DNA from 2 places in the Flocculibacter collagenilyticus genome. Region 2 is predicted to be linked to the other one. Evidence: predicted binding sites of a transcription regulator. Region 2 holds the regulator's gene; the other holds the start of a gene.
The links. Region 2 encodes ArgR, which controls arginine synthesis, uptake and breakdown. Its sites were predicted from a motif close to ANTGAATANNTATTCANT; they were not measured.
Positions count from the first base shown of each region.

Region 1: the regulator ArgR is predicted to act here: its motif matches at 10,230-10,247, upstream of HUU81_RS09335 (citrate synthase).

Region 1 is NZ_CP059888.1:2,096,701-2,113,689, reverse strand. Features, by position in the region: gene HUU81_RS09355 (hypothetical protein) at 154-855, shown strand; gene HUU81_RS09350 (efflux RND transporter permease subunit) at 1,114-4,215, opposite strand; gene HUU81_RS09345 (efflux RND transporter permease subunit) at 4,205-7,459, opposite strand; gene HUU81_RS09340 (efflux RND transporter periplasmic adaptor subunit) at 7,475-8,551, opposite strand; gene HUU81_RS09335 (citrate synthase) at 8,857-10,146, opposite strand; gene sdhC (succinate dehydrogenase, cytochrome b556 subunit) at 10,518-10,895, shown strand; gene sdhD (succinate dehydrogenase, hydrophobic membrane anchor protein) at 10,914-11,261, shown strand; gene sdhA (succinate dehydrogenase flavoprotein subunit) at 11,262-13,034, shown strand; gene HUU81_RS09315 (succinate dehydrogenase iron-sulfur subunit) at 13,049-13,762, shown strand; gene sucA (2-oxoglutarate dehydrogenase E1 component) at 13,847-16,669, shown strand; gene odhB (2-oxoglutarate dehydrogenase complex dihydrolipoyllysine-residue succinyltransferase) at 16,687-16,989, shown strand, end outside.
Region 2 is NZ_CP059888.1:557,458-574,446, forward strand. Features, by position in the region: gene HUU81_RS02460 (ABC transporter ATP-binding protein) at 1-421, shown strand, start outside; gene HUU81_RS02465 (Dyp-type peroxidase) at 698-1,657, shown strand; gene argR (transcriptional regulator ArgR) at 1,729-2,196, opposite strand; gene HUU81_RS02475 (trypsin-like serine protease) at 2,454-4,523, opposite strand; gene mdh (malate dehydrogenase) at 4,986-5,921, shown strand; gene HUU81_RS02485 (hypothetical protein) at 6,059-6,643, opposite strand; gene HUU81_RS02490 (hypothetical protein) at 6,839-8,221, shown strand; gene HUU81_RS02495 (SDR family oxidoreductase) at 8,263-9,180, opposite strand; gene mraZ (division/cell wall cluster transcriptional repressor MraZ) at 9,522-9,980, shown strand; gene rsmH (16S rRNA (cytosine(1402)-N(4))-methyltransferase RsmH) at 9,980-10,924, shown strand; gene ftsL (cell division protein FtsL) at 10,917-11,237, shown strand; gene HUU81_RS02515 (penicillin-binding transpeptidase domain-containing protein) at 11,237-13,066, shown strand; gene murE (UDP-N-acetylmuramoyl-L-alanyl-D-glutamate--2,6-diaminopimelate ligase) at 13,056-14,552, shown strand; gene murF (UDP-N-acetylmuramoyl-tripeptide--D-alanyl-D-alanine ligase) at 14,552-15,946, shown strand; gene mraY (phospho-N-acetylmuramoyl-pentapeptide-transferase) at 15,940-16,989, shown strand, end outside.

The DNA of each region.
Region 1 (16,989 bases), 1.5 Mb from region 2:
CTTCTTGAACCCCCTTAAATCTACATGAGTAATAAGTTGTCTTTTAACTCCAGAATTTTTTATTTTTTATCTGGCTTCTTGATTGCCTTTATTTTGATAAACGGGCACTCACTTTTATTTAACCAAGTTGCTGAACATTCTCAGGTTGTTGCTGTGGTTGAGAAAGCTAAAATGGATTCTTTTAGTGATGCTCAAACGGATAAAGTGAATGCGGTAAAACATCAAAGCTCCTTGAGTACTATACCGAGGTCAAAATTACCTTCTAAGCAGCATAAGCAAGAGCCGATAAAAAAGTATGAAGAAGAACAAGTACATTCCGATAACGCTGAAAGCCATGAGGCGTTGTTAGCACTCGCTGAATATCTTGGAATTGAACAACCAGAGCTTAGTGGTTATCAAAATGAGGAGATTTCATTGATAATTGAGCAACATCTTACTACGCAATTATATAATGCCCAAGGTGACGTTTATGCTCAATTTGATGACATTGAAAGATATCTTGAAGAGAACACTTCGGCTATTTCACCTCAATTCTTTAAAGAAGTACTTGATATTGCAAGTCAACGTGATGAAATGAGCCACAGCTATGCGGTGTACACTATTGGTAAAGCAATAGAGAATTTTGAGGGTGATCAACAGCATATTAATGAATCGATTAATTATATTTCACAGGCAAAACATAGCAGCAGTGAATTAGTGAGGCTTACTGTATTACAATCCTTAAGTGTAGTAATTAACGATGTAGAAAAACTGCAAAAAGAGCTTAGTTATTTTGACAATGATAACTCTGAACTGGTCCAAGCAAAGTTAAAACTATTGCGTTTTGAGATGGACTTTATTGAGAGGAACAATTAGTTATATTGTTGTTTTTGAACACAACAACTTATTATGCCGTCTTGTTACATGATAATTGATTCCTTAACTTTTTGCTTTTTAGTTAATTCCTTTGAACAGGAACTATTCAAAAGCATCAAAATACACTTAATTTCATCTGTTTCTTTAATTACTTGACGATACGCATTAATTGGGCAGGTATCGCATTTTTAGATAAGTAATAAAAAGGAGAATATAACAGAGATTATATTCTCCAAACAATGAGCGATTTTTAGTATTTTAGCAGGGCTTAATAACTTTTGTCGCAATTTGCCTACTGCTTTTGAACAATAACTGAGTGCGATAGCTTAGTTTTAGCAGCAATACATAACTAAGTGGTACCAAAAATAGGCTTGTTAGAGTAGAAAAAAGCAGCCCGCCAATGATTGCAATGGCTAAAGGTGCATAAGCAGGGCCTTCACCACCCATTTGAGCAGAGCCCATTGCTAAAGGCACCATACCAAGAATAGTGGTAGAAACGGTCATTAATATTGGCCTAATGCGGCTGTTACAAGCGTCTAAAATGGCTTGTTTCATTTCCATACCTTGGTTTATAAATTGATTTATCCTGTCAATTAGCACTAGCCCATTATTTACTACAATCCCCATCAAAATGAGTATACCAATCATTCCCATTACAGACATTGGTGTGCCAGTAATTAGGAACGCCCAAAATACGCCTACAATTGAAAAGATGAGTGATGTAATGACCGCGGTAGGAAGAATTAGAGATTCGAATAAAGCAGCCATAACAATATAAATCATTGCTACTGCAAGAAGCATATTCGTATACATTACTGCTTGCGCTTCATCTTGTCTTTTAAAGCTACCATCTAGTGACCAGCTATAGCCGTGGGGTAGGGTCACCTGACTCATTAACTGCTCCAGAGCGTCACGAGCTTGTTCAATAGTAAAGTCTTCTCTAAGATTAGCCCCAATATCTAACCCAGTTTGCCTATCCATTCGTCTAATTTCATTTAGTTTTGGCACGATGTTAAACGTAGCGACTTTATCTAAAGTAATGACTGCGCCATTCTCTTTTAAGATAGGAATTTGTTTAAGAGTAGCTAAGGACTCTTTTACGGTTTTATCAAAGTTCAGCTTAACTCTAATTTCACCCATATCTGGATCGCGATAGGTGCGTAAATTCATTCCCCGTAAAGACATAGAAACTAATTGCGCAATCTCTTGCGTTGAGCGGTTAATGCGATGTGCAGCTGTACGATCAATAGTCACTTGAAGTTCTTTCTGATCGCTTGTCATATCGGTTCTCACATCTTCAAACCCATTTAAAGATTCGATTGATGGCACAAGGTTGTCAGCAATTTCCAGTAATACGTTGGTCGAATTTCCTGTTAGGGTCAGCCTAACGCCACCACCGTTTGAATTTCCCCATCCAAATTGAGGCTCAGCTCTAACTAGGGTAGGCCAATTAGCTTTTATTCTATCTTTAATCTCAGAAATACTAATATCTAGGTCTTTCTTAAGGTTAAGTGTCGACATACCAAAGTCGGGGCGGAAGTAGCTATAAACTGAATCAATATAAAACTCGTCTTGATTAGCGTATAAGTAGGTTTCCATGACTGAAATTGTTTTTTCTACTTCTTCAAGGGTGTAATTGCCATTAATGTTGTAGCTGAGGAAGAGCCTATCATTTGAGCCTGAAGCTTCTTCATCACCAGAGACTAAACTCATTGGAATAGCGATGGAAAACAGCATTGCAAACGCGATAGCGAGTGTTTTTTTCTGGTTATTTAGCACCCAATCTAACGACTTGTAATAGCCAGTATTTAAACGAGTATGTTTAGGTTCTTTAACTTTTATATTTGAAGGGGCAAACTTACTAAGTAATAGCGGGATTAATGTTTGTGCAATAATTAATGAAGCGAGCAGCGAGATACAAATTGCAATTGCCATGTGTTCTAAAAATATGGTTACATCAATTTTTTTACCAATAATGTTTGGTAAAAATACAATTGCGGTTGTGAGTGTGCCGCTTATAACAGCAAGACTTACATTATTTACGCCTTTTTTAGTGGCTATAACAGGATCAGAGGTATTAGTTCGCTCTTGCATTATGCTTTCAGTAATAACAACCGCATTATCAACTAGCATACCAATAGCTAGCATTAATCCCATTAACGAAAGTAAGTTTAAGCTATAGCCTAATAAATACATTGCGCCTAGGGTAATAAATATTGCGACTGGCACTGAGAGTACAACGATTAATGTGGTGGTTATATTTCGCAGAAATAAATACAACACAACAATTGATAAAAGCGCACCAATTAACCCAGCATCGATTAGGTTGGATAGTGATGTTGTTACACCGTCCGCGGTATTTTGCATTAGAAATAAATTGATGCCATTGAACTGAGGACTTTTACCAGCCTCGTCAATTACATCAATGACGTTTTGTGCAACAGACACAAGATTTGCACTAGACTCTTTAAAAATTTCTAAACCAACTGCATAAGTTTGATCTAAATGCCTGCCTTCTTCTAATTCAGGAAGTTGTAGACTAACTGTTGCAATATCTTTTAAGCGAACACCTTGCGCGACGATAATATCTTCAACTTCTTCAATACTCTGAAACTGTCCGACAGGTTTTACCTGAACCTTTCTATTGCTTTCATAAATGTGTCCCGCATTCATTGAAAAATTATACTCAGCCATTTTGGCAGCAAGGTCAGCTGTATTTATGTTATGGCTAGATACTTTTTCTGGGTTAAGCTCAATGGATATTTCGCGCTTATGAACGCCATACATTGTTACCCGTGAAACACCGGCTACGCGTTCGATAGGGCGTCTTAAGTTGCGCTCTAATAAGTCATAGGCAAGTGATAAGTCGCGATCACTGGATATACGTAACTGCAAAATTGGCATATCACTGGTGTTAAATTGAAATACTAAAACGCGCTCCACATCGTCAGGAAGTAAATGCCTGATGGCATCTACTTTTTCACGTGCTTCGATGCTTTTGGCGTTGATATTTTCATCCCAAGCAAACTCTAACCCTATTTCTGCACCGTTTTCTCTTGAGAACGAACGTAAACGCTTAATCCCGCTAATTGTGGCAAGTGCTTCCTCTACTGGCCGTGTGATCAGGCGTTCTACTTCAGCTGGAGTAGAGTTAGCGTACGGCACATTAATAAATAGCTCTGGAATATCAACGCCTGGCCACATTTCAAGTGGTAAAAGTTTGCTCGACACTAATCCGAGTAAGAGGGTTGATAAAAACACCATTGTTACGGTGATTGGTTTTCTTAAAGAAAAAGCGGCAAAAATACTACCAATAGATTCGTTTTCGCCACTCGCTTTATGTAATCCCTTATTGCTCATTAGCGGTTTCCTTGAATGTTTTTCTGTCGAATACGCTGTAAATTACAGGAATAAATACAAGCGTTAGTACAGTTGCGAAAAGTAAACCGAATATCACGGTGATGGCCATTGGTGCTCTCATCTCGCCACCTTCACCTAAGCTGATTGCTAATGGCAGTAGGCCTAGAACAGTTGTTAAAGTTGTCATGAGAATAGGGCGGAAGCGTGTTTCGGCAGCCATCTGAATAGCGCTTATTTTTTCCATACCGGAGGCTCTTAATTGGTTTATACGGTCGACCAATACAATCGCGTTATTAACAACAATACCAGTCAGCATAATTAAGCCGATGAAGACAATGACGCTCAAGTTAGTGCCAGTTAAAAATAAACCGAGTATTGAGCCCGCTGTCGCTAAAGGCACAGTAAACAAGATAAGTAATGGGTGTAGTAACGATTCAAATTGAGACGCCATCACGATATAAACCATAAATACAGCAAGTAATAATGCAAATTGCAGTGATTTAAATGAGTTCTCCATTTCTTCACTTTGCCCTGAGATTTTAGCGGTAAGTGAAAGGGGGGCAGGAAGGTTATTAAGCACTTCTTGGGCAACTATCATTGCATCTTTAAGATCTCCACCATTCAAGTTCGCGGTAACCAATGCCACTCTTTCTTGACTGATACGAGTTATTTCGCTTGGACCGACTGACATTTCAATGTCAGCAACTGCGCTTAACGGAATTGGCTGATTACTGCTTGGGTTAACAATTAAGTTCTTTATGTCTTGAACAGAATTACGTTCCTGTTCATCGATGCGCACCAAAATATCAATCTTTCGGTCATTCACGTTAAATTTACTAGACGATGTACCGTGAATTTTACCTGCAATATGCTTGGCAATTGCGGGCGCAGACAATCCCAGTTGTGAAATTCTTTCATGATCAAAGTGAATTTTTATTTCAGGTTGACCTGTGCGTAATGACATTTCGATATCTGTAAATTGCTGAGTTTTATTCAGCGCTTCCGAAATAGCTGTAGAATATTGTTTCAAGGCGTTTAAGTTATAGCCTCTTACTTCAATTTCTAATGGTGTTTTGAAACTGAATAATTCAGGTTTAGAAAATTGGCTTTGTACGCCTGCCATGTTTGCAAGACGAGCACGAATATGCGCCATAACTTCATTTTCATTTTGGCCTGTAGAACCGTCTTTCATGACAACATTCAAACGCCCCCAGTTATCACCACCTTGAGCAGGAGATGCGTTCATTAAGCTTCCTGTACCTGCTATTGAGAATGTTTTACTTACTAACTCGTGTGACTCGGTGTGCTTAGCTAAATTTTGTAATAAGTTATCTGTTTGATCCAAATGACTGCCAGGTGGTAGCGTGATCTCAACGATAAATTCGCCTTGTGACATACGTGGAATTAATTCCATGCCCACTTTATAGAGTGTGGAAAAGCTTAATGCAGTCACGATTAAGATTAAACTTGCTGCTATAGTGCGATGGTTTAATGAAGTACGTAGCAATGCTCGATAACGGCCTGCTAGAGCATTATAGAACTTGTCAAAAGCCCATAAAACGGGAGCAAGTAGTTTTGAAAGGATGTGACTTATTCCTCGATAAAGTGCAGTCACAACAACAATCAATGAGCCGGGTATATACTTAAAAATAAGATTAAATATTAATTTAAAAGGCAATAATAAAAAGTGTAAGGCTTTACGCACTCCGGTTTTTTTCTGTACTGGCTTCTCAACGGGCTTAATATAATCATCTACTACCGCAAGCTGTTCTCTTGCTTTTTTCGCAGAGAGCATAGGAATAACGGTTAGTGCAACAATAAGTGATGAAAGTAGAGAGAAAGTAACGGTTAAAGCTTGGTCACTAAATAGCTGTCCTGCAATACCCTCAACAAACACTAAAGGAAAGAACACGGCCATTGTTGTAAGTGTTGATGCTAGAATAGCGCCACTCACTTCTTTAGTGCCATCCACTGCGTTAGTTAAGCTTTCACCTGACTCTTCTTTTTTCCTCGCAATGTTTTCTAATACAACGATAGAGTTATCAACTAATAAACCAACAGCGAGGGCGATTCCACCTAAGCTCATGATGTTTAGCGAGATATCGTTACCATACATCAAATTAAAAGTAGCGATAACTGACACTGGAATAGAGATTGAAATGATGATGGTTGACCATACGTTTCTTAAAAAGAAATATAAAATAACCATTGCTAGTGCACCACCCATAATGGCAGCCGATTTTACTTCGCTAATTGCACCCGCAATGAATGTTGACTGGTCATATACTTCAATTAGCTGATGGCTATCAGGTAATGTACCTTGTAACTCATTAATACGGACTTTTACAGCATTAGCAACTGCAACCGTATTGGCGTCCCCTTCTTTATAAATGGCTATTTCAATGGCTTCAGCGCCGTTAATGCGTGTGATGGAGTCGCGCTCTTTAAATCTGTCGTGTACAGTTGCGATATCAGCAAGGCGAATGTTTTTTCCATCTTGGTGCGCGATAAAAACGTTTTCAATATCAGCAACCGTTTGAAACTGATTAATTGTTCTTACTAGGTATTCTTGATTTTCGCTTTTAACTTTACCACCTGATTGGTTTAGATTTTCTTCAGTTAAACGCTGGTTAATAGTTGCTAAAGAAATACCTAATTGGCTGGCTTTATGTTGATCAACTAAAACGTGTATTTGTTGTTCTAAGCCACCACCAAGTTTGACTGATGCAACCCCAATAACAGATTCAAGTTTGCGTTTAATCTCTTCTTCAGCAAACGTTCTTAATGTTTTTAGATCTGTGCTGCTGTTTTCCCCTAGCTGAAGTCCGAATCGCATAATAGGATCAAGTGAAGGGTTGAAGCGAAGTAAGAGTGGCTTTTTCACATCAAGGGGAAGCTGCATTACATCAAGCTTTTCACGTACTTCTAAACTCGCAAGGTCCATTTCCGTGCCCCATTCAAATTCTAGTACTACATCAGAACGTCCCGCTTTTGAAATAGACTGAACTTGACGAACGCCTTTTACTACACCAATTGTTTCCTCGATGGGTTTAGAGACTAACTGTTCTAATTCACGTGGTGCAGCACCTTCATAATCTGTTCTGATGGTGAGAGTAGGGTATGACAATTCAGGTAATAAATTCACTGAAAGTCTTGATAGTGATACAAGACCGAATAGGATGATCGCGGCGGTGAACATCCAAACGGTTACAGGGCGTTTTACTGCAATTTCTACTACTTTCATGGCAATAGTCCCTTATTAAAGTGTAGATACAATTTGTACTTTAGCTTGGTCTTTCAAGTTGTTATGGCCTGCTGTAACCACTTGTTGGCCTGTTGCAACACCGTTAATAACTTCGTAATAGCCACCTTCTTGGTAACCTATTTCTAGAATTTTCTTAGATACTTTGTTTTCTTCTACTATATACACGGTATGCTGATTATCCATTTCAATAACGGCAGTGCGTGGGATCCTTACTACGTTGGTATGCGTGTCATAGTTAATATCCACTTTTGCGAACATACCTGCTTTTAACGTGTGCTGAGGATTAGGGACTTTAAGTGTTACTTTGAATGTACCTGTTTGTGCATCGATAACTGGGCTTATACGCTCAATATACGCTTTTTGTGGTTGGCTGATTGCAGATAACTTTAACGTAGCATTTAGTTTAGGTTTTACAAATTGTAGTTGTTGCTCAGGAAGATGAATAATACCTTGAAGTTCGTCTAGGTTAACAATATGAAAAAGGCTATTTTCTTGGTATTGATTAATTAAATTACCTACCTTTGCATGACGCTTTGCAATAAATCCAGAGATAGGTGCTTTAATGCTGGTTTCTTCAACATCTAATTTAGCTATATTCAACTGAACTTTGGCCGCTTCTAATTGCCATTTTAATTGAGTGTATTGATCTGCGCTTACGTACTTTTTGCCGTGCACTTTTTCAATTCTGTTTAGTTCACTCTTAACTCTGTTATATTCAGCTTTTGCTTTTTGTAATTGTAATTCAAAACGGTTTGAATCTAGTTGAGCAATGATTTGTCCCTTTTCAACATAATCTGCTTCTTCAACAAAAATCTTTTCAACAATGCCTGAGACTTTACTAGTAACTTCGGTTTCTTCTTTGGCTTCAAGAATGGCTGTAGTTTGGTAGGTAGAACTGATATCGCCAGAATCAATAGTAGAGACTTCAATAGGAATACTAATTTCTTCTTTTTCTGGTTTAGTTTCTGCTGATGCAGTTGCTTCATCACAGCCTGTTAGGAGTATGCTGGAAAAAGCCACAGAAGAAATAAGAAAAAGCGACTTATGCGATGGTAAGTTTATGTTAAGCATGAGGTTATTCCATTAATTATAATTTTACTACATGGAGCAGGTGTTGTGCCAAGAGTGATAATGTATAGTAAATATATTAAATAACAATAAGTTATAACACTTTATTACAATTTACAGCATTCCATTTTATTGTTAATTGCACTAATTAAGTGTCGTTTTGACTAAATTATGAGGCTAAATGTACAGCGCTAGATTTACAAAGGGATTTGACAATTATTGATGTGAAGATAGATGAAGGAATTTTTTAAAAGTGACGCAATAAAAAAGGCAGCGGAGCTGCCTTTTAAAATTAACAAGATAAATACTTATTTGCGTTTTGCAATATCAACATAATCTCTAGACGTTTCACCAGTGTACAATTGGCGTGGACGACCAATTTTATGGCCTGCTTGACTAAGCATCTCATCCCAATGAGATATCCAACCTACAGTGCGGCTCATTGCAAAAATTACCGTGAACATGCTAGTTGGGATACCGATTGCTTTAAGGATAATACCCGAATAAAAATCTACATTTGGATATAGTTTTTTCTCAACAAAGTATTGATCTTCCAAGGCAATCTTTTCAAGCTCCATCGCTACATCTAGTAATGGATCTTTGATATTTAACTCTTTTAACACAGCATGACATGTTTCACGCATTACATTTGCGCGTGGGTCAAAGTTTTTGTATACGCGATGACCAAAGCCCATTAAACGGAATGGGTCAGCTTTATCTTTCGCTTTAGTAATGAATTCAGGAATACGATCAACTGAACCAATTTCCTCAAGCATGTTCAAGCAAGCTTCATTTGCGCCGCCGTGTGCTGGTCCCCATAAAGATGCAATACCTGCAGAGATACATGCATAAGGGTTAGCGCCAGAAGAGCCCGCTAATCTAACTGTAGAAGTAGATGCGTTTTGCTCATGGTCAGCATGAAGCATGAAAATCTTATCCATTGCTTTAGCAATAACTGGGCTTACTTTGTAGTTTTCTGCTGGTACAGAGAACATCATGTGTAAGAAGTTTGCAGAATAAGATAAGTCGTTACGTGGGTATACAAACGGTTGACCGATGCTGTACTTATATGCCATCGCTGCGATAGTAGGAAGTTTTGCGATTAGGCGATAAGCACTACGGTGACGTTGTGCAGGGTCATTAATATCTAAATCATCATGATAAAATGACGACATTGCACCAACAACACCACACAGCATTGCCATTGGATGTGCATCTACCAAGAAACCTTGGAAGAAGTGGGCAATTTTCTCGTGAACCATTGTATGGTTAGTAATAGTAGTAGTGAATTCTGCCATTTCATTTTCAGAAGGCAGCTCACCGTTTAGTAACAAGTAGCATAATTCTAAGTAGCTAGAATTATCTGCAAGCTGTTCTATAGGGTAGCCACGGTGTAATAACTCACCCTTGCCACCGTCAATGAATGTGATTTTTGACTCACATGACGCGGTCGCTAAAAAACCAGGGTCATAAGTAAAATATCCGCTAGCACCCAAGGTTCTTACGTCAATTACACTATTACCCGCAGTACCGTTAAGTATTGGCAACTCAAATGGCTCTTGACCATCAATCGTTATGGTCACCTTTTTGTCGGCCATACAGTTTTCTCCTTCATGTTCTGTCGAAAATTTAGTTTTATTAATATCAAACCGAATTATTTTAACTTATAAACGCCAGTAAAAGTCAATTTAAATGCAAAAATGATCCATATCTATTCTCAAATGCGTAATTATTGAGCGTTTGAATGAAAGCAAGCCTCTAAATTTAAACAAAAATTGTATTATTAATCCCGCGTATATATACTGTGAGGGGTTTAATACCAATTTAGTTATAAGAGAGTTTTCTTCAAGTAACCTGAATAAATTGGTTACAATTAAAACTTTCCGACTTAGGTGCTACTCATTAATAGAGTAGTTGATAATAACTATAAATAAAATAGCTCATTTAATGAGCTGATGGGCAAGCGACCGTGAAAAAACAGAGACCTGTCAACCTCGATCTAACAACCATTGATTTCCCTGCGTCCGCAAAGGCATCAATATTACATCGCATATCTGGCGTAGCCATGTTTTTCGCACTTATTTTTGTAGTGTGGGCTTGGGCTGAGTCTTTATCTTCTCCTGAAGGTTTTGATTATGTAAAAGAACTTCTAACTTCTTTCCTAGCTAAATTCATAGCGTGGGGCACTCTAATTGCTTTGAGTTATCACCTTCTTGGTGGCATTAGACATATCTTTATGGATATGGGGCATTTCGAAGAATTAGAGTCTGGCAGCAACAGTGCAAAACTAATTTTCGTAGTTTGGGTGCTAGTTGCAATCGCTTTAGCATATTGGATATTTGTTTAATACAGCAGGAGAATAACTATGCTTTTAAATCAAGCATCACTTAAAAGAAATGGTGTGCAAGATTTTGTGTCGTTACGTGCAACAGCTGTTGTATTAACGTTATATACAATTTTTATTGTCGGCTTCTTCCTTACAACTCCTACTGTAACGTACGAGAATTGGAGCGGATTGTTTTCGAATATTTTAGTAAAGGCCTTCACGTTATTGGCTTTGGCTTCTATTATGATACACGCCCGTATTGGACTATGGCAGGTATTAACTGATTATGTAGAATCTGCAGCGTTACGTAATGTTTTAAGCTTCCTAGTAAGCGTGGTTGCGTTTGGCTTTGTCGCTGTAGGCTTATTTGTTTTGTGGGGTGTGTAAGTGAAAATTACAGTACGTGAATTTGATGCCGTTGTAATTGGTGCAGGTGGTGCGGGTATGCGCGCTGCTTTGCAAATTTCTGAATCTGGCAAGTCTTGTGCACTTTTATCTAAAGTGTTTCCAACGCGTTCTCATACGGTTTCTGCTCAAGGCGGAATTACTGTAGCTTTAGGTAATGCCCATGAAGATAACTGGGAATGGCACATGTTTGATACCGTTAAAGGGTCAGACTACATTGGTGACCAAGACGCTATTGAATATATGTGTCAAACCGGCCCTGAAGCAATTATTGAATTAGAAAATATGGGCCTGCCTTTCTCTCGTACCGACGAAGGAAAGGTTTATCAGCGTCCATTTGGTGGCCAATCAAAAGAATTTGGTGGCGAGCAAGCTGCTCGTACCGCTGCAGCGGCCGACCGTACAGGTCATGCGTTGTTACATTTGTTGTATCAACAAAATGTAAAAAATAAAACAAAGGTTTTCAGTGAGTGGTATGCACTAGACTTGGTTAAGAACCAACAAGGTGAAATTACAGGTTGTACAGCAATCGACATTGAAACGGGTGAGCTAGTTTACTTCAAATCTAAAGCAACTGTACTTGCAACTGGTGGCGCTGGTCGTATATTTGCATCAACAACAAACGCCCACATTAATACGGGTGACGGTGTTGGTATGGCACTTCGCGCAGGTGTTCAAGTTCAAGACATGGAAATGTGGCAGTTCCATCCAACAGGTATTGCGGGTGCTGGTACACTAGTCACAGAAGGTTGTCGTGGTGAAGGTGGTTATCTTCTTAATAAAGATGGTGAGCGCTTTATGGAGCGTTATGCGCCAAACGCAAAAGACCTAGCTAGCCGTGATGTTGTTGCTCGCTCAATGATGACAGAAATCAGAGAAGGCAGAGGTTGTGAAGGTCCTTGGGGTCCTCACTTGAAATTGAAGCTAGATCACCTTGGTGAAGAAGTTTTAGAATCACGCTTGCCGGGTATTTGTGAACTTTCTCGAACGTTTGCTCATGTTGACCCAGTTAAGGAACCAATTCCAGTTATTCCAACTTGTCACTATATGATGGGTGGTATTCCAACTAATGTTGATGGCCAAGCGTTAACTGTTGATGCCAATGGCAATCAAAAGGTAGTGCCTGGATTATTCGCATGTGGTGAAATTGCATGTGTATCTGTGCACGGTGCAAACCGCTTAGGCGGTAACTCGTTACTTGACTTAGTGGTATTCGGCCGTGCTACTGGCCTGCATTTAGGTGAAGCCCTAGAACAGTCAGGTGCATCGCATAATTCTTCACAGTCAGACATTGATGAAGCGATGTCTCGATTTAATCGTTGGGAATCTTCTAAGCCTGGTCAAGGTGAGAATCCATTCGAGATCAGAAAAGAATTACAACAATGTATGCAGCTAAACTTCTCTGTATTCCGTGAAGGCGAAGCGATGGCTCAAGGGTTAAGCGAATTAAAAGAAATTCGTGAACGTTTGAAGCATGCTCGTTTAGATGATAAGAGTAGTGATTTCAATACACAACGTATTGAGTGCTTAGAATTAGATAACTTAATGGAAACTGCATACAGTACAGCAGTATCTGCTAACTATCGTACAGAAAGTCGTGGTGCACATAGCCGCTTTGACTTCCCAGATCGTGATGATGACCAATGGTTATGTCACTCTATTTATAGTCCTAGTGATGAATCTATGATGAAGCGCGATGTAAACATGAGCCCAGTTACTCGTGATGCATTCCCACCTAAAGCACGTACATATTAAGAGGAGCAGACGTAATGGCAACGATTAAATTTTCAATTTATCGCTACAACCCAGATGTGGACAATGCGCCTCGAATGCAAGATTATTCTTTAGAGATTGAAGGTGGTCGCGACATCATGGTACTTGATGCGCTACTTCAACTTAAAGAGCAAGATCCATCATTAGCTTTCAGACGTTCGTGTCGTGAAGGTGTTTGTGGCTCTGATGGTGTAAACATGAACGGTAAAAATGGCCTAGCATGTATTACTCCTCTTTCAGCGTTAGGAAAGGGTACTATTGTCATTAGACCACTACCGGGTTTACCTGTAATTCGTGACCTAGTTGTTGATATGACGCAATTCTTCACTCAGTACGAGAAAGTTAAGCCGTTCTTAATCAATGAAGACACGCAGCCTCCAGCTCGTGAATACACGCAAACTCCTGAAGAGCGTGCAAAACTTGACGGATTATATGAATGTATATTGTGTGCATGTTGCTCAACATCATGCCCTTCATTCTGGTGGAATCCTGATAAGTTTATTGGTCCAGCTGGTCTATTGCATGCGTACAGATTTTTAGCAGACAGCCGCGATACCGCTACTGAACAACGTTTAAATGACTTAGATGATGCATTTAGCGTATTCCGTTGTCACGGTATCATGAACTGTGTAAACGTATGTCCTAAAGGCTTGAACCCAACTAAAGCTATTGGTCATATCAAATCAATGTTATTAAACCGCTCGGTTTAATATATAGTTCTTTAGCCCAGTGAAAATAGCTGGGCTTTTGAGTTTTTGTTTAATAATAATCAGCGCTTAAAAAGGGCGACATTAATGCACGAAGGCACAATGAAGGAGTGGTTCAAATCTTCTCAGATGAGCGGCGGTAGCATGGCTTATGTAGAAGATGTCTACGAATCCTATCTCGAAGATCCTACTAGCGTTTCAGAAGAATGGCGTGAACTGTTTGACAATTTACCAAAGGTCGATGGAGTTGACGTTGAACGAAAACATTCTGAGATACGCGATCAATTTAAAGAGTTAGCAAAGAACAAATATAAGCAGGCTATTACGGTCGCTACCTCAAGTGCAGCTGACACCAAACAAGTAAAAGTTTTACAATTAATAAATGCCTTTCGTTTTCGCGGTCACCAAAACGCGAAACTTGATCCGCTTGGATTATGGCAAAGAACTAAAGTTCGCGATCTTGAATTAGAATATCATGATCTAACTCGCGAAGATTTAGAAAAAGAATTCAATGTTGGTTCTTATGCCGCAGGTAAAGAATCAATGAAGCTGAAAGACTTATTCCAGTCTTTACAGCAAACATATTGTGGTTCTATTGGTGCAGAATATATGCACATTACTTCTACAGAAGAAAAAAGATGGTTACAGCAACGCCTTGAAGGTGTTTCTTATAAAAATAGTTTATCGTCTGAAGACAAGACTAGGTTATTAAAAGGCTTGATTGCTGCTGATGGTCTTGAAAAATATTTAGGTGCTAAGTTTCCAGGTGCGAAACGCTTCTCGTTAGAAGGTGGTGACGCATTAGTGCCTATGCTTAAAGAAATTATTTCGCGTTCTGGTGAACAAGGCCAAAAAGAAGTTGTTATTGGCATGGCACACCGTGGCCGCTTAAACGTATTGGTTAACGTTCTAGGTAAAAATCCATCAGAACTGTTCGACGAGTTTTCTGGCAAATATGATGAATCGTTAGGCTCTGGTGATGTTAAATACCACCAAGGCTTTTCTTCTGACTTTGCTACCAAAGGTGGTAATGTTCACTTAGCATTAGCTTTTAACCCATCTCATTTAGAAATAGTTAACCCAGTAGTTATGGGATCAGTAAAAGCCCGTCTTGATAGACGTGGCTGTGATTCAGGTTCAAAAGCACTTCCTATCACTATTCATGGCGACTCAGCGATTGCGGGCCAAGGTGTAGTACAAGAAACCTTTAATATGTCTCAAACACGAGCATACAAGGTTGGTGGAACAGTTAGAATTGTTGTTAACAATCAGGTAGGCTTTACTACTTCGAACCCTTTAGATACCCGTTCAACAGAATATTGTACTGACATCGCAAAAATGGTTCAGGCGCCAATCTTCCATGTAAATTCGGACGACCCTGAAGCCGTTGCGTTCATTGCTCAATTAGCGGTTGATTATCGAAACACATTTAAACGTGACGTAGTAATTGATTTAGTGTGTTACAGACGTTGGGGTCATAACGAAGCGGATGAGCCAAACGCAACTCAACCATTAATGTATCAAACCATTAAAAAGCACCCAGTGCCACGTCAGCTTTACGCTGACAAATTAGTTGCCGAAAATGCACTAGACAATGGCAAAATCAAGTCATTAATCGATGATTATCGTGCAAAATTAGATCATGGTGACTGCGTTGTTGAAGAATGGCGCCCAATGGAAGAGCACTCTGTTGATTGGTCTCCATATATTGGCCACGATTGGGACATAGAGTACGACGGTTCTATTAGTGTTGAAAAACTGAAGCAACTTGGTGAGAGTATTTCTTCATATCCAGAAAGTCAAAAGCTACAATCTCGTGTTAAGAAAATATATGATGATCGTAGTAAAATGGCTAATGGTGAAAAGCAGCTTGATTGGGGATTTGCAGAAAACTTAGCATACGCATCTTTGGTTGCAGAGAATCATGACATTCGTATTACAGGCCAAGATAGTGGCCGTGGTACTTTCTTCCACCGTCATGCTGTTTTGCACAATCAAGAAGATGGTAGCGCTTATGTTCCGTTACAACATATTCAAGAAGAACAAGGTAAGTTTGAAGTATATGACTCTGTTCTTTCAGAAGAGGCTGTGCTTGCCTTCGAATATGGTTACGCAACTGCTGAACCTACGTCACTGGTAATTTGGGAAGCTCAGTTTGGCGATTTTGCAAATGGTGCTCAAGTAGTATTTGACCAATTCTTAAGCTCTGGTGAACAAAAGTGGGGGCGTTTATGTGGCTTAACAATGCTACTTCCTCACGGTTATGAAGGACAAGGTCCTGAGCATTCATCAGCTCGTTTAGAGCGCTTTTTACAGCTGTGTGCTGATCACAATATGCAAGTATGTGTGCCTTCTACACCAGCCCAAGTGTTCAATATGATTCGTCGCCAAATGCTAAGACCAATGCGCCGTCCATTGATCGTGATGTCACCTAAGTCTTTACTTAGGCATCCATTAGCTACTTCATCTATGCAAGACCTGTCGCTAGGTAAGTACCATAATATTATTGATGAAATAGATGATATTGATGCGAAAGATGTTGAGCGCGTTGTATTCTGTAGCGGTAAAGTTTATTACGAGCTATTAGAAAATCGTCGTAAAAAAGAATTAAATAATGTTGCTATTGTTCGTGTTGAACAACTATATCCTTTCCCTCATAAAGAGATGGATGAAGTTGTAAGCAAGTACAGCCATGTTAAAGACTTTGTGTGGTGCCAAGAAGAACCACAAAACCAAGGTGCTTGGTATTGTAGCCAACATAATTTTGTAGCAGCAATCCCTGAAGGGGCAAAACTAACATATGCGGGCCGTCGTGCATCTGCAGCTCCTGCTGTTGGTTACACATCGATCCATGTTAAAGAACAACAAGCGTTAATTGATGACGCATTAATTATTAATTCGAACGTATAAAAAGGATAGAGCGAGCAATGACAACTGAAATCAAGGTTCCAGTTCTTCCAGAGTCGGTAGCAGATGCGTCTGTAGCAACTTGGCACGTAAGCGTAGGTGACAAGGTAAGCCGAGATCAAAATTTGGTAGATATTGAGACAGATAAAGTAGTACTTGAAGTAGTATCACCGGAAGAAGGTGTGATTACTGAAATTCTTGAAGATGAAGGTGCTACAGTTTTGGCAGAGCAAGTAATTGCTAAAATTGGTGCTGCTGATTCAGCGCAAGCTGACTCAAGCAAGTCTACTGAAGCGGCTAAGCCTGCTGAAACTAAATCATCA
Region 2 (16,989 bases):
CATGGCCGTGATTAATAACGGTATCGTAGAGCAAATTGATACCCCAGCACGATTATTTGAACATCCTAAATCACGTTTTGTGGCTGAATTTTTTGGCAAAGGTACATACTTACCTGCGCAAGTGAATGACTCTGGCATATCGTGTATGTTAGGTGATGTTTCAGATTTAAATGGCACCGATTTATCGCCGGGTATGCATGGCGATATTTTTGTGCGTGCAAATAATGTAAAAGCGTTACCTGATACCAATGGCAAAGCCACCATTTTAGCTAGGCGTTACACCAGCCAAGGTTACGAATACGAAGTTGATTATGCTAGCAATCGTATTTGGGCTACAAGTCACGCCTCCACGCCGTTAACCGTTGGTGCAAAAGTTAACGTTACTTTATTGCCACACGTGATAAATTTTTTTACTAGATAAAATCCGCACAATAAATCACGCTGACAATACGTTTTTGCGGTTCGGACAAGCTTACTTGCTATTAAACGTTATCGTAAAGCTTCGGCAAATTTTCTCTAAGCTATTATAATTATTTAAAAAAGGTTCAGGTAGAAGAACGAAGTGCTTTGTTACCGCATTTTTGATGCTAAAATAACAGCACTGATCGTATTGATTTTGCTACTTATTTTAAACCAACTATTTAGGTTTGAAAGAAGTCAGTAATATTCGGCTATATACCAACAAGGAAATTCAATAATGGCACAAGAGCAGTTTGGCATTTGCGCTGAAGCAAACTTACATGGTTTGTTTTTGATGTTTAATGCCCATGATGGCCGTGAAGCATATATTCGAGAGTCTTTAGCTAAGTTAACGTCAATATTTGACGAAATATCAGAACAATTCTCTGAGTCTATGGTTTCAACGGTTATTGCAATTGGTGCTAATTATTGGAATGAGTTATACCCTGCTGTTCGTCCTAAATTACTGAGATCTTTTCCTGCTATTGAGCATGGCGATATAACCATGCCCGCTGTACCTTACGACTTAATGATACAAATTCGCTCGGATCGGGCTGATGTTAACCACCTTGCAGGCTTAAGAGTGTGTGCATTACTCAGTAATGCAGTTGAGTTGGTTGAACAAATACGTGGCTTTAGGTATTTAGACGGTAGAGATTTAACAGGCTTTGTTAATGGTACAGGTAATCCCAAAGGAAGGCGGAAGCGTGAAGTTGCATTAGTGAGCAAAGAACAAGATCCAGAGTTTGAAAATGGCTCTTATCTGCATGTTCAGCGTTACCGACATCAACTGACAAAGTGGGAATCACTTGATGTCTCTGCTCAAGAGGAAGTGATTGGTCGCAGTAAAATTGATAACCAAGAAATGAATACAGCCACAAAACCTATCTACTCGCATACGAGTCGAGTGAATATGCTAGACGAGCATGGGCAAAAAATGGAGATACTTAGACAAAGCATGCCTTATGGTCATATGAAAGTACAGGGGCTGTTTTTTATTTCGTGCTGCCATACGCCCGAGCATTTTGAGTTGATGCTAAACAGCATGGTTTGTACAAGTGCACACAACAAGAATGCTGATCAAGTTGATAATTTACTGGAATATACGCAGGCTGAAACAGGCGCAGCCTTTTTTGCTCCATCCGTGAATTTTATAGAAAGCTATAGCGCAACCTACGGTAATGAATCTTTAGAATAATTGGTTGTGCTTACGTTATTGGTAAGCACGATACTTGATGAAGGTTTAGAGTATAGAGAGTGAGTTACAGATTAGACGTTTTCGAATAAATCTCTCACGCGCTCAAGCGTTTCATCAATCTGTGAAATATTGCTTGGGGCAATAAAAATGGTATCGTCACCTGCGATAGTACCCAATACGCCTTCGGCTTTACTTAATGAATCTAATAAACGCGCGATTAATTGCGCAGCACCTGGACTAGTGCGAATAATGATCATAGATTCATTGTGGATGATATCTAGAACTAATTGACGTAACGGACTTTTTGCCGTTGGCACTCCCAGCTCTGCAGGTAAGCAGTACACCATATCTTGTTTTGCATTACGCGTACGTACCGCACCATACTTACTTAACATACGCGACACTTTTGATTGGCTTACATTGTCAAAGCCTTGCGCTTTTAGTGCGTCAACTATTTCACCTTGTGAGCCAAATTTTTCTTCTTTTAACAACGCTTTAAAAGACTTAACGAGTGCTTCTTGTTTCGCTTGACTTGACATATATATTTACCTCACTGAATTAATCATGCAATTTTACACAATCTATCGGTTTATACTAGTGTCTCTTGATGTTACTAGGTACACCGTACTGGAGTAAATGCCATTAATTTTGAATTGTGATGAGTGGCGAGAGAAATGTAAAAGTATGGTATGAGATGAAAAGTTTTGAGCTTAATAGAGTCAGGTTAACTGAATGCAACCTGACCCTACAGTGAGAAAATTTAATCCCGTTCAATTTAATTGGGAAAATTATCTAACTATTTTGCTGCTTTTCTAATAATCAGTATGCTGTAAAAAAATAGTAACGTTATCCAAGCCATGCTACCGCCACTACTACTAGTGCGAGATTCAGTAGTGGTATTTGTTTGGTTTTGAGTATAGTTAACGTTGCGTAAATAAGCTCTGTCTTCTCCTTCAGAGGTTCTAGGGTCTTTCTTATACACCCACTTAATAATATTAGAGTCTTCAGTTAGAGAAACTTTATATTCAGTGAAATCAACTTCACCGGAAATAAACTCTATTTGCTGATTATTAACTTCCAGATAAAGAGCGTCAAAAGGTAAAGTAGGATCGTCAGTGTTCTCTTCCGAGGACACGCTCCAATCAAATGTTAATGTTCCTTTACCTTTCACTACCGCCATTAAAATACTTGATTCGAAGTGATTGATCTCTCCACTGCGTAGCCCAGTTTCAGCTGGATTACTTTCCCATTTTTCATCTCCGCCTGAATAAAAAGTAATTGCTTGTCCGCTGGCTCCTGCATCGCTTTTTAAATTATTTGACGCGCTGAGTGATTCAGCTCTAATTTTACTTTGGCTAGTTGCAATGTTGGGGTTATTTGATTTGATAACCACATTCGCTTCGTGGCGCCCTGACATGGTTGAGGAGAATGCCACTTCAATATCGCACGACTCGTCAATACCAAGTTGTTGGCAGCTATTTCCGTTTACTGAAAATGCATTACTACCTTCAATTTCATAGCTAATATTTACAGACTCCCCAGAGTGATTATCAACAGTGAGTGTTGTTTTATGCTGAGTTGTAATAGGGACATCTTTAAAATTATAAGCTTGTGATATAGCTACACCATTTGTGATAGCTTCTATCCAGTCGGTGTAGGCGCCTATGAGTGTGTACTTACCTAAGTAGCCTTGATAAGCACAGCCCATACCACCGCTAACGATGCCTAACTGTCTTACGCCATCATTGGTTTGTGCAATTAGAGGGCCGCCACTATCACCTTGGCATGCGTCATGGCCACCAGTTAAACGTCCAGCACATATCTCTTTGTCAGAAACATATACGTCATCAATGGTATATACAGTGCCGTCATCGCTATCACGTGTCAGCGATTCAGCAGTAATCTCACGGCATTGTTCTGCGTTGAAAAGTGATACATCAACATGATGGAGTATGTCTGGAAAGTTTGATGTTGGGCCTTCGCCTGGTGCATAGCCTGTACGACCTCCCCAACCAATAACGGTAGCTGGGGCATTGCTCAATGAAAGGGCCTGAGTGGTATCAAAGTCAGCAAGCTTTATAGAAGGGGCATCAGAATAATTACTAACTTTTATTAATGCAATGTCATCAGAGCTTTTAAACGTATAGTCTGGATAAATATAAATGCTTTCGATATTTGAGGCATTTTCTGCGCCGTCATTAAGGTTGTACTCACCTATATTCACATGCCTTTCGTTTGCACCCGGATAGTCAACACAATGTGCTGCAGTTAATATCCAGCCATTGCCAATGTGGCTTGCGCCACAACTACTACTTTGAGCCAATCGGCTGTCTTCACTAACCTCTACTGTAGCTAATGAATTTATCTGTTGAAGTAGATTTAAACCATCGCTTTGTGTAATACCAACAGCAGGTATTGTACCGCTAAAGCCACCAGTTAGCGTTCCTGAAAGTATGCCATCAACATTGTTATAGACAACCGCGGCAATACCACCTCCATTTTCACAGTTAAGCACCTTGTCTGAGAAGTCAATTTCACCTCTTTCAATTAGACAAATATTGCCTTCGGCATTTAGACATACCTCTTTTGCGAGCCCACAATCAACAATATTGCCTGTGGCTGTGCCACCAGGAGAGTTGCTCATTGGGGTTGTCGAAATAGTTGAGTTGGCGACTATCAGAGAAGTGAACGGGCTAGGGTAAGTAGTAACAAGCGCTGACATCCATGGGTAACTGTCTTGTTCAGCTTCGGTTCCGCCTATAATTTTAGGTTTAACGGGAACTGATGCAAATGGCTTGGCGTGTAAGTTAGAAGCAAATTGAGTTGCTAATATTATTGCAACGGCTGTAGGTAAGTATTTATACATTTGTGCTGTTCCCTGAATACTTGACTAATTTTTTTTGGTCTTAATTAGTATGCTGAAGTGAAAGTGGCTTTATTAAAGACGTTTCAATAAACGGCATACTATTCCTTGAGCCTCAATCTTAAAATATATAAGTTACTTGTCAATATATTGTTTTTATATGGTTTCTTTAATGGTTTTAGGGGTTAACTCTCTGTCACTTTGATGTTTGCAGTAAGCTAAAAGTAAACATGACTAGCATTCATTTTTATTAGTCCCACTTTGTGCAACTTACATGGTCATTGCTTCTTTTTGAGTTTAGTTTTTATCAATTAAATTTCACTCATGAAAACTGTAGGCATATTTCGGTACATCCAACTAAGCAATATGCATTGATAAAACTGTCATTCGTTGAGTTTTAAGCTATTTTCAAGTATGGTTAGCGCGCATTAAATTCGATGATATAAATTATAAAAGGGGAACAACATGAAAGTTGCTGTACTAGGTGCTGCAGGTGGTATTGGCCAAGCACTCTCTCTACTACTAAAAACTCAACTTCCGGCTGGCACAGAGTTAGCACTATACGATGTTGCACCAGTTGTACCAGGTGTTGCTGTTGATCTTAGCCACATCCCAACTGATGTTAAAGTAACAGGTCACGGTAAAGAAGACTTAGCAACGGCTTTAAAAGGTTCTGACATTGTAATGATCCCTGCAGGTGTTCCACGTAAACCAGGTATGGATCGTGCAGATTTATTTAATGTTAATGCAGGTGTTGTTAAAACATTAGCGGAAGGCATTGTTGAAAATTGCCCTAAAGCACATACCTGTATCATCACCAACCCAGTTAATACTACTGTAGCAATTGCAGCTGAAGTATTTAAAAAGGCGGGTACTTATGATCCGCAGCGTTTATTCGGTGTAACAACACTAGATGTAATTCGCGCTGAAACATTTGTTGCTGAATTAAAAGATTTAAACCCTGCCGATATCACAGTTCCAGTAATTGGTGGTCACTCAGGTACAACAATTTTACCATTATTGTCTCAAGTTGAAGGTGTAACGTTCTCTGACGAAGAAATTGAGAAGTTAACGCACAGAATTCAAAATGCAGGCACGGAAGTTGTTGAAGCAAAAGCCGGTGGCGGTTCTGCTACACTTTCTATGGGTCAAGCAGCAGCACGTTTCTGTTTATCACTGGTTAACGCGATGAACGGCGAAGCAGTGATAGAATATGCTTACGTAGACGGTAAAGGTGAACATGCTCGATTCTTCGCTCAGCCAGTGCGTTTAGGTGCAAACGGTGTTGAGGAAGTATTACCTTACGGTGATTTAAGTGACTTTGAAGAAAAGGCGCTTAACGACATGCTAGATACGCTTAAAGGCGACATCGCTAAAGGTGAAGAATTCATCAACGGTTAATGCATCTACAGTCTTAAGCCGTCAAATGAATTAAAGCTGTATATATGAAAAAAGCGCATGTAATATGCGCTTTTTTAGTTTTTAGAACCTATTTTTGGGTATATTAAATTAATACTAAATTACTTTTATATAGGCTTTTAGTTAGTAGTATCGAAAACAAGTTCCCCTTGCTCTGCAATCATTTGGAAGTTATTTTGGCCAAAATCCTCTTGTCCATAGCAGTTGTTAACTACGCCATCTACATAAACAGTGCCGCTTATAAGATGAGCATAACTACCAGTACCACTTACAAAGTTAATTTGTTCAACACCTTTTAATGGCGTTCCTGATGCACATACAGGATCACCTTCAGTTGGCGTTAAAAAATCATCTTCCGTATAAAAAGCGCCATTTCTATCTGATGCAACCAATATATGGTCAAGCGTGTAGGTGGATAAATCCATTTCACCTGATAACGTACCATACATAATCAAAAAGCGGCGAATGCGCTGCTGATCACTGTTAGATAATGAGCTCCAATTTTCACGCTCAAAGACTAGTTGGTATTTTCCTTGTTGTTTAGGCGCTTCGCCCAATTGCATTCTTCCAACTTCTAATGTTTTTGCATAACCTGCTTTAGGAATATATCGACCATCTATATCGCCGCTAAAGAGGCCTGCAAATGCATTTGGTAAGAAAAGTAGAGATGTGCTAAGTAGTGCCGTTTTAGTAAAAGTTTTCATATACGTCTCCATGTAATTTATTGTTTTTATCCAAGTGTGTAATTGTTTAATAACAATCACTTTCTAAATTAGAACAATATAGATAAAAATCAATTAAAAAATTAATTAATTTGTATAAAAAGTGGTTATTTATCTTGTGGTAACCTATTAAGAGAGATAATTTTCACATTTCGGAGTTAAGTGATGGTAAACAGAATGAAATTTTTAAGTGGGTTTAATCATTATTCTGTGCAACAAAAAATACGCCCCATAGCACTAGCAGTATTATCAATAGGGTTAATATCGTGCGGTGGTAGCAGTGATTCCTCTACTAATAACACAGCAACAGTAGATGATAATTTCACGCTAACAACAAGCCAATTAAAGGTCTACAAACAAAGTACGGCGTTTAATGCGCCTATAGCTGCTTGTGTGACAAAAACGGAGTGCACGTTAGAGCAATTACCATTAATTGGACAGCGTGAAACGAATCCTTCTATATCAACGATAATGGAGCATGTGGTTGTTTCCCATGATTGGATGGGGCAGCGTTTTGAGCAGTTTTTACAAGCTATGCCGAGCGATATTCTGAAATTATTAGGCTCAGTAACCGCAATTGTAATTTCGAATGAGGTAAGGCCCTCTCACTACCGTGGAAGTACCGGGGCGATTTATCTTGATCCAGCCACACTTTGGATAAACGACGACGAACGAAAAACGATCAGCGTCGCACCGGATTTCCGCTCAGAATTCGGTGCTAACTTACAGTTTGATAGATTGTGGCGATACACTATTGCTGATGAATATGCGTGGCAATCTTATTCGTTAACAGAAGATACTGAGCGTTCCTTTAACGATGCAGTACTGCAAACAACATGGTTGTTATTTCATGAGTTAGCGCATGCTAATGATTGTATGCAATCGAGTGCTTATGGTTCACTCAATAAGTCGGCAACGTTTTCAGCTAACTTTGATCAGCGTGTTGCACTTGGTGAATGCACTTATCAAATACTAATGAACGAATCTCCGCTGCAGTCGGATGTTTGGTATGGCTTAGCTAATGTGTTATATCAAGGTGCAGACTCTACGGCAGAACAAAATGCTTTATCTCCTTATGAAGTGGCTGATCACTTTTCTTTAGACATAGCAAATGATACCTACAGTTATTCTAGTCCGTTAGAAGATGTAGCCATGGCATTTGAAGCGGTTATGATGAAGCTTCATTTTAATGCCGAGCGTGATATGGCGTTTGTGGCTAAATTCGATACATTTAGTTGCGAAGGCGTGCAAGTTAAGTGGGGGCAAAGGAATCGTCTAGCACAAACGGAAGTGTGGGACCGCGCTAAGCGCGTAACACAAATCATGCTACCTAGTATTGATTTAACTTCGTTAGAAAGTGAGCTAAATACGGCCACGAATAGTGTTACACAGATACCTACTGAACAAAGCTGGTGCGAATTATCAGTAAATGATGGGGCAATAATAGGTAAGCAGCAAATGTCTAACAGTGCCTACCACGCAGCGAAATCTGCACAAGATGAAGTTAAATATGAACGCTTCATTGCAGACCAGCTAAAAAACCAAATTAAGTTGCATTAGTGGCTATTGAGGCGACTTAAGAGCAAAAGCGTAAAGCATTTTTACGCTTTTGACTTATTACGTAAATAACGCTCTATTTCGCTAATATAGCCAGCTTGATATGACGGAAACTGCAGCTGATAACCAGCCTCAATAATTAAGCGATTATCACAACGTTTATTCATATTTAGGTCAGTGTGCTCGTTGAGAATTGTTGACTCAGGGTAATGTGAATGCATAAGTTGTTTGGCTAACCATGAAACCACATCATACTTTTTGGCTGGGTTATCGTCACTAGCTAAATATAACGGCGCTAAGGAAGCTTGTTGCGAGTGTGAGTTGATTAAGAACCTCAATACGCCTACACAGTCATTACGGTGAATGCGATTGGTATAAGCATGTGGATTGGCTTTCTCTGTTATTGCTTTTTTTTCATCAACTTGTTTAAGTAAGTGATGTCTGTTTGGCCCATAGATGCCAGAAAAGCGAACAATGGTATTAATCGTGTTACTAGTGCCAAAATTTGTAATAAGTTGCTCGGCTTCTAATAAGATCCGTCCGCGATAATTGGTGGGATTGGTCGCAGATTGTTCATTAACCCACTCGCCAGCATTTTGCGAGTAAACACTGGTTGAAGAAATAAAAAAAACCTTTGGCGTATGTTTCTTAACACTGGCTGCATTCTGCTGCAGTGCGCTCAGTAAATTTGTTAATCCTTGAAGATAAATCTGTTTATAACCTTTCTCGCTTCGTTCAGTGGGGGTAAGAATTACGACGACTTGATCAAAAAATGTAGACTGTGTGAGCAAGTCAAACAGCTCTATGTCTTTGGTAACATCACCATACAACATCTTAAAGGACTGAGCTGGATGCTGAGTTGATCTTTTTAACCCAGTTACACAATAACCGTCTGAGTGTAACGCTTTCCCTAAGGCAGTACCGATATCGCCACAGCCAACAATCAAAATGTTTTCACTCATACCATATTTGCCTTCTTTTAAGTACTAAGGAGTTGTAGAAGCTGTTTAGGATAAAATAGATTTGTTTTTTATTTATCAGTTTTTTGTGTAAAAACTCGTCTAATAAAATCTTAAAAAATCCTCTCCACTTTTTACCACTAATTTCAGCAACTTCGTTGTAAGCCGCAAAAAATAAGGGGATATACACTTTAAAATAGCGGCTTTTGGCTTGACAATATAGTGACTAAGTCCCTAAACTGTGTCTTAGTGGGAAAAAGTGGATCATAGTGGATCTGATATCTCAATTTCAACCCACAGTAAATGAATAAATAATCAATATAAAAATCAATAAGTAGGAAAATATGCTGCGCGGAGCAAGCTCTCTTTCAATCGACAGTAAAGGCCGAATGGCGGTACCCACCAAGTACCGTGATTTGCTAATGGCTGACTGTGATGGAAGTATGATTTGCACAGTAGATTTACATCAAAGCTGCTTATTACTTTACCCCCTAACCGAATGGGAAGACGTAGAAGCGCAATTACGTCGTTTTTCCAGTATGAATCCCCATGAAAGACGCATTCAACGAGTATTATTAGGTAATGCAGCTGAATGTGACATGGATAAAAATGGCCGCCTATTATTACCAGCAACATTAAGACAGCATGCGAACTTATCAAAGCAAATTATGCTGGTTGGGCAACTTAATAAATTCGAAATTTGGGACGAGCAAACTTGGCAAGATCAATTAAAAGAAGATATTGATGCCGAGATGAATGGCGAGTTCGAACTTTCTGACAACCTTCAAAGTTTCACTTTCTAATGACCAGTCAACAATCTCATATTTCTGTTTTACTCGAAGAGTCGATAGAGGCTCTTGCTATTTCTCCTGACGGCATATACATGGACGGAACCTTTGGTCGCGGAGGTCATTCTCGTGAAATTTTATCTCATTTAGGTGACGAAGGCCGTTTGTATGCCATCGACCGTGACCCTACCGCGATAGAAGCTGCAAAGCAATTTGCTAATGACCAGCGCTTCTCAATTACGCACAGCGCATTTTCTGCACTTGAACAAGTAGCGATAGATAATGACATTTGCGGCAAAGTTGATGGAATTTTGCTTGATTTAGGTGTTTCCTCTCCTCAATTAGATGAAGCCGATCGTGGTTTTAGCTTTATGAAGGATGGCCCACTTGATATGCGCATGGACACTTCTTCAGGTGAAACAGCTGCCGAGTGGATAGCTCATGCTGATGTAGAAGATATTTCATGGGTGCTGAAAACGTTTGGAGAAGAACGTTATGCGTGGCGTATTGCTAACCGCATTGTGGATACTCGTGAAGAAAACCCAATTACCACCACAGCACAATTAGCAAAGCTAATTAAAGATGCATCACCCACTAAAGAAGACAAAAAACATCCTGCAACTCGTAGTTTTCAAGCGATCAGAATTTATATAAACAGCGAGTTAGATCAAATCAAAACAGCACTGGAAGCGGCACTGGCTGTACTAAAGCCGGGTGGAAGACTTGCCGTCATTAGTTTCCATTCGTTGGAAGATCGTATTGTTAAACAGTTTATGCGTAAACACAGCAAAGGCGATCCAATACCTAAAGGTCTGCCTTTAACAGAAGAGCAAATTCAACGTAATTTGTCGTTAAAAACGATAGGGAAAGCCATTAAACCATCTAAAACGGAAATAACGACAAATAGCCGTGCGCGCAGCTCCGTTCTCAGAATTGCGGAAAGGTTGTCACATGCCTAAAAAAATAAGACAACCCCATCTAGCAATTGAAGTATTGAGAGATTTAGGTAAGCGTAAGCTTACCTTGGGGCTTTTATTTTTAAATGTGTTGGTAGCAATTGCGATTGTGCAAACGTCGCATTTAAGTCGCCAGCAAATTATTCAGCAAGATAGTTTGTTACGTGAAAAAGACAATCTAGATTTAGAGTGGCGCAAGCTGTTATTAGAGCAGCGTGCATTAGCTGAGCATAGTAGAGTGATGCATTTAGCAGAAAAAAAGCTCAATATGCATTGGCCATCTGCTGATGAAGAAGTTGTAGTAAGGTTACCCTAATGGCTAGCGCTAAGATGACCAAAACAAAACAAAGCAAACAACCTATGGTAATAGGTTGGCGATTTGTGACGGTCATGGTGGTCATCAGTGTGGTATTTACCGCGTTAGTTGCTCGTGCAGCTTACCTTCAAGTAATTGAACCAGAAACACTGCGTAAAAAAGCGGACTTACGTTCTTTGCGTGCTAAATCAAAAGACGTAATGCGAGGCATGATCACCGATCGCACTGGGCGAGAATTGGCAGTGTCTATTCCAATGAATGCGATTTGGATAGATCCTAAGCATATCTTTGACTATGAAGTAACGGGCGATTCTGCCATAGATCACCAAACTAAAACGGAATTCCTCCAACAACTAAAAGACAGTAAGCGTTGGCAAGCGTTGGCAGAGGTATTAGGCTGGAAATGGCAAACGCTATACGACAAATTAGTGGCAAATCAAAACAAACGATTTATTTACTTAAGTCGTCAAGTTACACCTGCAGTTGCCAACTATGTTGATGAGCTTGATTTAACGGGCGTCTATCAAAAGCAAGAAGCAAAACGTTTCTATCCTACTGGTGAAATCTCTTCTCACTTAGTCGGCTTTACCAATATTGAGGGTAAAGGGTTAGAAGGCATTGAAAAATTATACGATGCGCACCTACAAGGTGAATCCGGATTACGAAAAATAAGGAAAGATGCCAAAGGCAGGGAAGTGGAGGTGCTGCAAGAAGAAAAAGCAATTCCTCCTGAAGACATTGCGTTAAGTATTGATCAAAGAATTCAAGCACTTGCCTACCGCGAACTAAAGTCCGCGGTAGCGTCGTTTAAGGCATCGTCCGGATCTGCAGTGGTGGTGGATGTAACCACCGGTGAGATTTTGGCAATGGTAAACAGCCCATCGTTTAACCCAAACAACCAAAACGAATTCAAAGTTAATACCAAAAAAGAACGCGACCATTTTTATTATAAAACCCGAAACCGCGCTGTAACTGATATTTTTGAGCCCGGCTCAACATTAAAACCATTAGCGGTGTTAAGCGCCTTAGAGTTTGGGTTAATGGAAATTGATGGGGTTGTAGATACGCACCCAGGCTGGCTGAGAGTTGGCGGACAACGCGTGTCAGACTTACCTAAAAACTACGGCAAAATTTCATTAGAAACGATTTTACAAAAATCCAGCAATGTGGGGGTTGCTAAGTTGGCGCTGGGCGTACCCAAAGAGCACTTGCTTGATGCCTTTTATCATATGGGGTTTGGTTCAGATACTGGAACAGGGCTGCTTGGTGAAAGCAGTGGCTTGTTTGGCGATCGTACTCGTTGGTCAGATTTTGAAATAGCAACCTTATCGTTTGGCTATGGGATAGCAGTGAGTACTGCTCAGTTGGCAAGAATGTATAGCATATTGGGTAACCACGGTGTTTCTTGTCCACTGTCTATTTTAAAGTTAACCAATGAACCGTACTGCGAACGTGTGGTAAGCGAAGAGAACGCACAAGCCTTATTAAATATGATGGTGTCGGTATTAGATGAAGATGGTACTGCCCCGAAAGCAAAAGTAGAGGGATATCGTATTGCAGGTAAAACGGGCACTGCGAAGAAGGCTGCCGCTGGCGGGTATGGTAACGAATATGACTTGTCGTTTGCTGGTGTTGGGCCTGTTAGTAATCCTCGTTTAGCTGTTGCGGTAGTGGTGAATGAGCCCGGCGGCGATTACTACTATGGTGGTGAAGTGGCTGCACCGTTGTTTTCAAAAGTGATGACAGGCGCATTACAAATTTTGAATGTTGCGCCTGATGATAAACAGATCACAACCGTTGCTAGCACAGGAGGTCGTCGTGGAAACTAGTTATCTTCCTATAGTTACGATGCGTTCTTGGTTGAACGGGTTTGCTATTGAAGCGCCAGAAATCGCCATTAATAATATTTCTGCTGACTCACGTAGTATTCGTCAAGGTGATTGTTTTATAGCGCTATTTGGAGAGACTACAGATGGTGCGCAATTTATTTCACAAGCAGTCAAGAAAGGTGCTGTGGCAATTTTGGCATCGTCAAATTGCAATATTGACTATCAAGGCGACATCCCTGTTATTGAAGTCGATAATTTAGAAAAAATCATTGGTGAGCTAGCATCTGCATTTTATCAGTATCCCACAAGTAAAATGAAGTTAGCAGGTGTTACCGGCACAAATGGTAAAACAACAACCGCATTTTATATCGCTAGCATCGTTGATGCGATGGGAAAATCAGCAGGACTGATCGGCACGCTTGGGCAAGGCATGTTAAATAATCTAGCGCCTTCGCTAAATACCACGCCTGGTGCAATCGAGCTACAACAGCAACTGCATGCACTTCAGCAACAGCATTGTGAGGTGGTTGCGATGGAAGTGTCTTCTCATGGCTTGTATCAGCACCGAGTAACAGGGTGTCAGTTTGATACGGTGATATTTACAAACCTAAGCCGCGATCATTTAGATTACCACAGCACTATGTCTGAATATAAAGCGGCAAAAAAGCGTTTATTTACAGAGTTTAATGCGGCGAACAAGGTAGTCAATATCGATGATCCGGTAGGGCAAATGTGGTTTAACGAGTTTAAACAACAACCCAACGCAAAGCTTATTGCATTCGGTTGTTGGCAGCCGGAATTAGAAGCCGAATATTATGTGTGTTATTCCGATTTATCGTTTACGCAAGCGGGTATTGCCACAACATTGAAAACATCTTGGGGTGATTTTCAATTAACAAGCCCAGTGTTTGGCTTATTCAACTTATCTAATTTAGTTGCTGCAATTGCCACACTTGTTTCAATGGGGTTTGACATGGCAACGGTTATTGAAAACTGCCAAGAGTTGACTTCTGTAGCTGGGCGTATGGAAGTATTTAAAGGCGAACAAGGTGCTACGGTAATTGTTGATTATGCACATACACCAGACGCACTTCTATCAGTATTGTCAGCGGTGAAAGAGCATAGTTATAAGAAAATATGGTGTGTATTTGGTTGCGGTGGAGATCGGGATAGCGGTAAACGTCCTCTCATGGGCAGTATTGCCCAACAACATGCTGACTTTATTGTAGTGACGAATGATAACCCTCGTACAGAACAACCTGAATTAATTATAGATGGCATTTTAAGCGGCATGAAAAGCGCTGGAAATGTGATGATAGAACCCGATCGTCAAAAAGCAATATGGCAGGCATTTCAATGTGCTGATGACGACGATGTAATAGTAGTTGCCGGTAAAGGGCATGAGGATTATCAAGTGATAGGTGAAAAAACGGTTTCGTTCAACGAACGTGCAATTGTTGCCAGTTTAGTCTGGGGAGCAGCCTAATGATAAAAGTAACATTAGCGTGGTTAGCTAAAAAGCTAGACGCAAAATTAGTCGGAAAAAATCGCGATATCGAGCACGTTAATACTGACACTCGAACATTACAACAAGATGAACTTTTTATTGCATTACGTGGGCCTAATTTTGATGGGCATAACTTTGCTGATTTAGCGGTAGAAAAAAAAGCGGCGGCAATTGTGGTTGATCATCAATTAGATATCGATATTCCGCAACTTGTGGTGGCCGATACAAAGTTAGCACTAGGCCATATTGGTAAAGCTATTCGTGATGAAGTTAACCCAAAAGTGATTGCAATCACAGGAAGTGCAGGTAAAACCACAATCAAAGAAATGACCACCGCGATTATGAGTCGCAGGGGAAATGTACTTTCAACTAAAGGCAATTTTAATAACGAAATTGGCGTGCCGCTTACGTTATTACGTTTACAGCCAGAGCATGATATTGCTGTGGTTGAGTTAGGCGCAAATCACCTTGGTGAAATTGCATACACCACGTCATTAGCCAGCCCTGACTACGCGTTAATTAGCAATGTTGCTGAAGCACATTTAGAAGGGTTTGGTGATATACACGGTGTAGCACGCGCAAAAGGGGAAATTTTTACGGGTTTACCTGAAGGTGGTATCGCAATTTACAATGCAGACAGCGAGTTTGCTGATTATTGGCAGCGCCGTTTAAGTGACAAGAAGGTACGCACTTATGCGATCAGTGCTGAGTTGCAAGCAGATTTCTATGCGTCTGATATTAACGTTGATAAAAAAGGTTGTGCTTCTTTTACCTTAAATACGCCAGTAGGAACAACGGAGTTACACCTTACTATTCCTGGCAATCATAACGTCGCAAATGCAGTTGCCGCAGCATCATTAAGTATCAGTGCAGGTGCTAGCTTAGAAGACGTAAAGCTGGGTTTAGCTGCGATGCAGAGTATTACAGGCCGGGTGAATTTAATTGAAGTCAATGAACAGTTAACGGTTATTGATGATACCTACAACGCTAATGTCGAATCTGTAAAAGCGGCAATAGAACTGTTATCAAGCTATAAAAGTTACCAAATTTTTGTACTGGGCGATATGGCGGAACTTGGGCATGACGCGAGAATGTATCATGAGCAGGTTGGCGAATACGCAAAAGAAAAATCTATCGACAATTTATTTACTCTTGGCGTATTAAGCCAAAGTGCGAGTGAAGTGTTTAATGGCGACGGTAAACACTTTTCTTCACGACAAACATTACTAGAACATTTACACCAACTAATTAATGCGCAATCGCAACCTGTTACTGTTGTTGTTAAGGGATCGCGCAGCTCACGTATGGAACTTGTGGTTAATGGCCTGATGGATGTGAATAAGGACACCGATCAGGAGAATACTTCATGTTAGTTTGGTTAGCTGAATATTTAACGCAATACTATAGCGCTTTTAATGTTTTTTCGTATCTAACGTTGCGCTCTATTTTAAGTATATTAACTGCGTTATTTATTTCACTATTTTTTGGACCAAAATTAATTCGTAAATTACAACGAATGCAAATTGGTCAAACCGTTCGTGATGATGGCCCAGAGTCTCATTTTGCAAAGTCTGGCACCCCTACTATGGGTGGAATACTTATCTTGGGTGCTATTTTATGTAGCACCTTGTTATGGGCTGATCTTACTAATAAATACGTGTGGGTAACTGTGTTTGTTGTCGCTGCGTTTGGCTTAATTGGTTACGTAGATGATTACCGAAAAGTGATCCGTAAAGATCCGAAAGGACTGATAGCGAAATGGAAATATTTTTGGCAATCATTGGTTGCTATTGTGGTCGCATTTTTCTTATACAGCACTTCAACACTAGCTGCTGAAACCGCTTTAGTGGTGCCGTTTTTCAAAAACGTATTACCACAGTTAGGGCTGATGTACTTGTTACTTACCTATTTTGTTATCGTCGGGACGAGTAATGCAGTTAATTTAACCGACGGTTTAGACGGTTTAGCTATTGTGCCAACCATATTAGTTGCAGCTGCATTTGCTGTTATTGCATATGTAACAGGCAACGTTAACTTCTCTGCATATTTGCACATTCCTTATATACCGATGACAGATGAACTTGTGATTGTGTGCACCGCAATTGTGGGCGCGGGTCTAGGATTTTTATGGTTTAACACTTACCCAGCCCAAGTGTTTATGGGGGATGTGGGCTCGTTAGCTCTTGGTGCGGTGTTAGGCATTATTGCTGTGTTAGTAAGGCAAGAATTTGTTTTATTTATTATGGGCGGCGTTTTTGTTATGGAAACAGTGTCGGTCATATTACAAGTGGGTTCTTATAAATTACGTGGCCAACGTATATTCCGGATGGCACCAATTCACCATCATTATGAACTAAAAGGCTGGCCTGAGCCGAGGGTAATCGTTAGATTTTGGATAATTTCAATCATGTTAGTA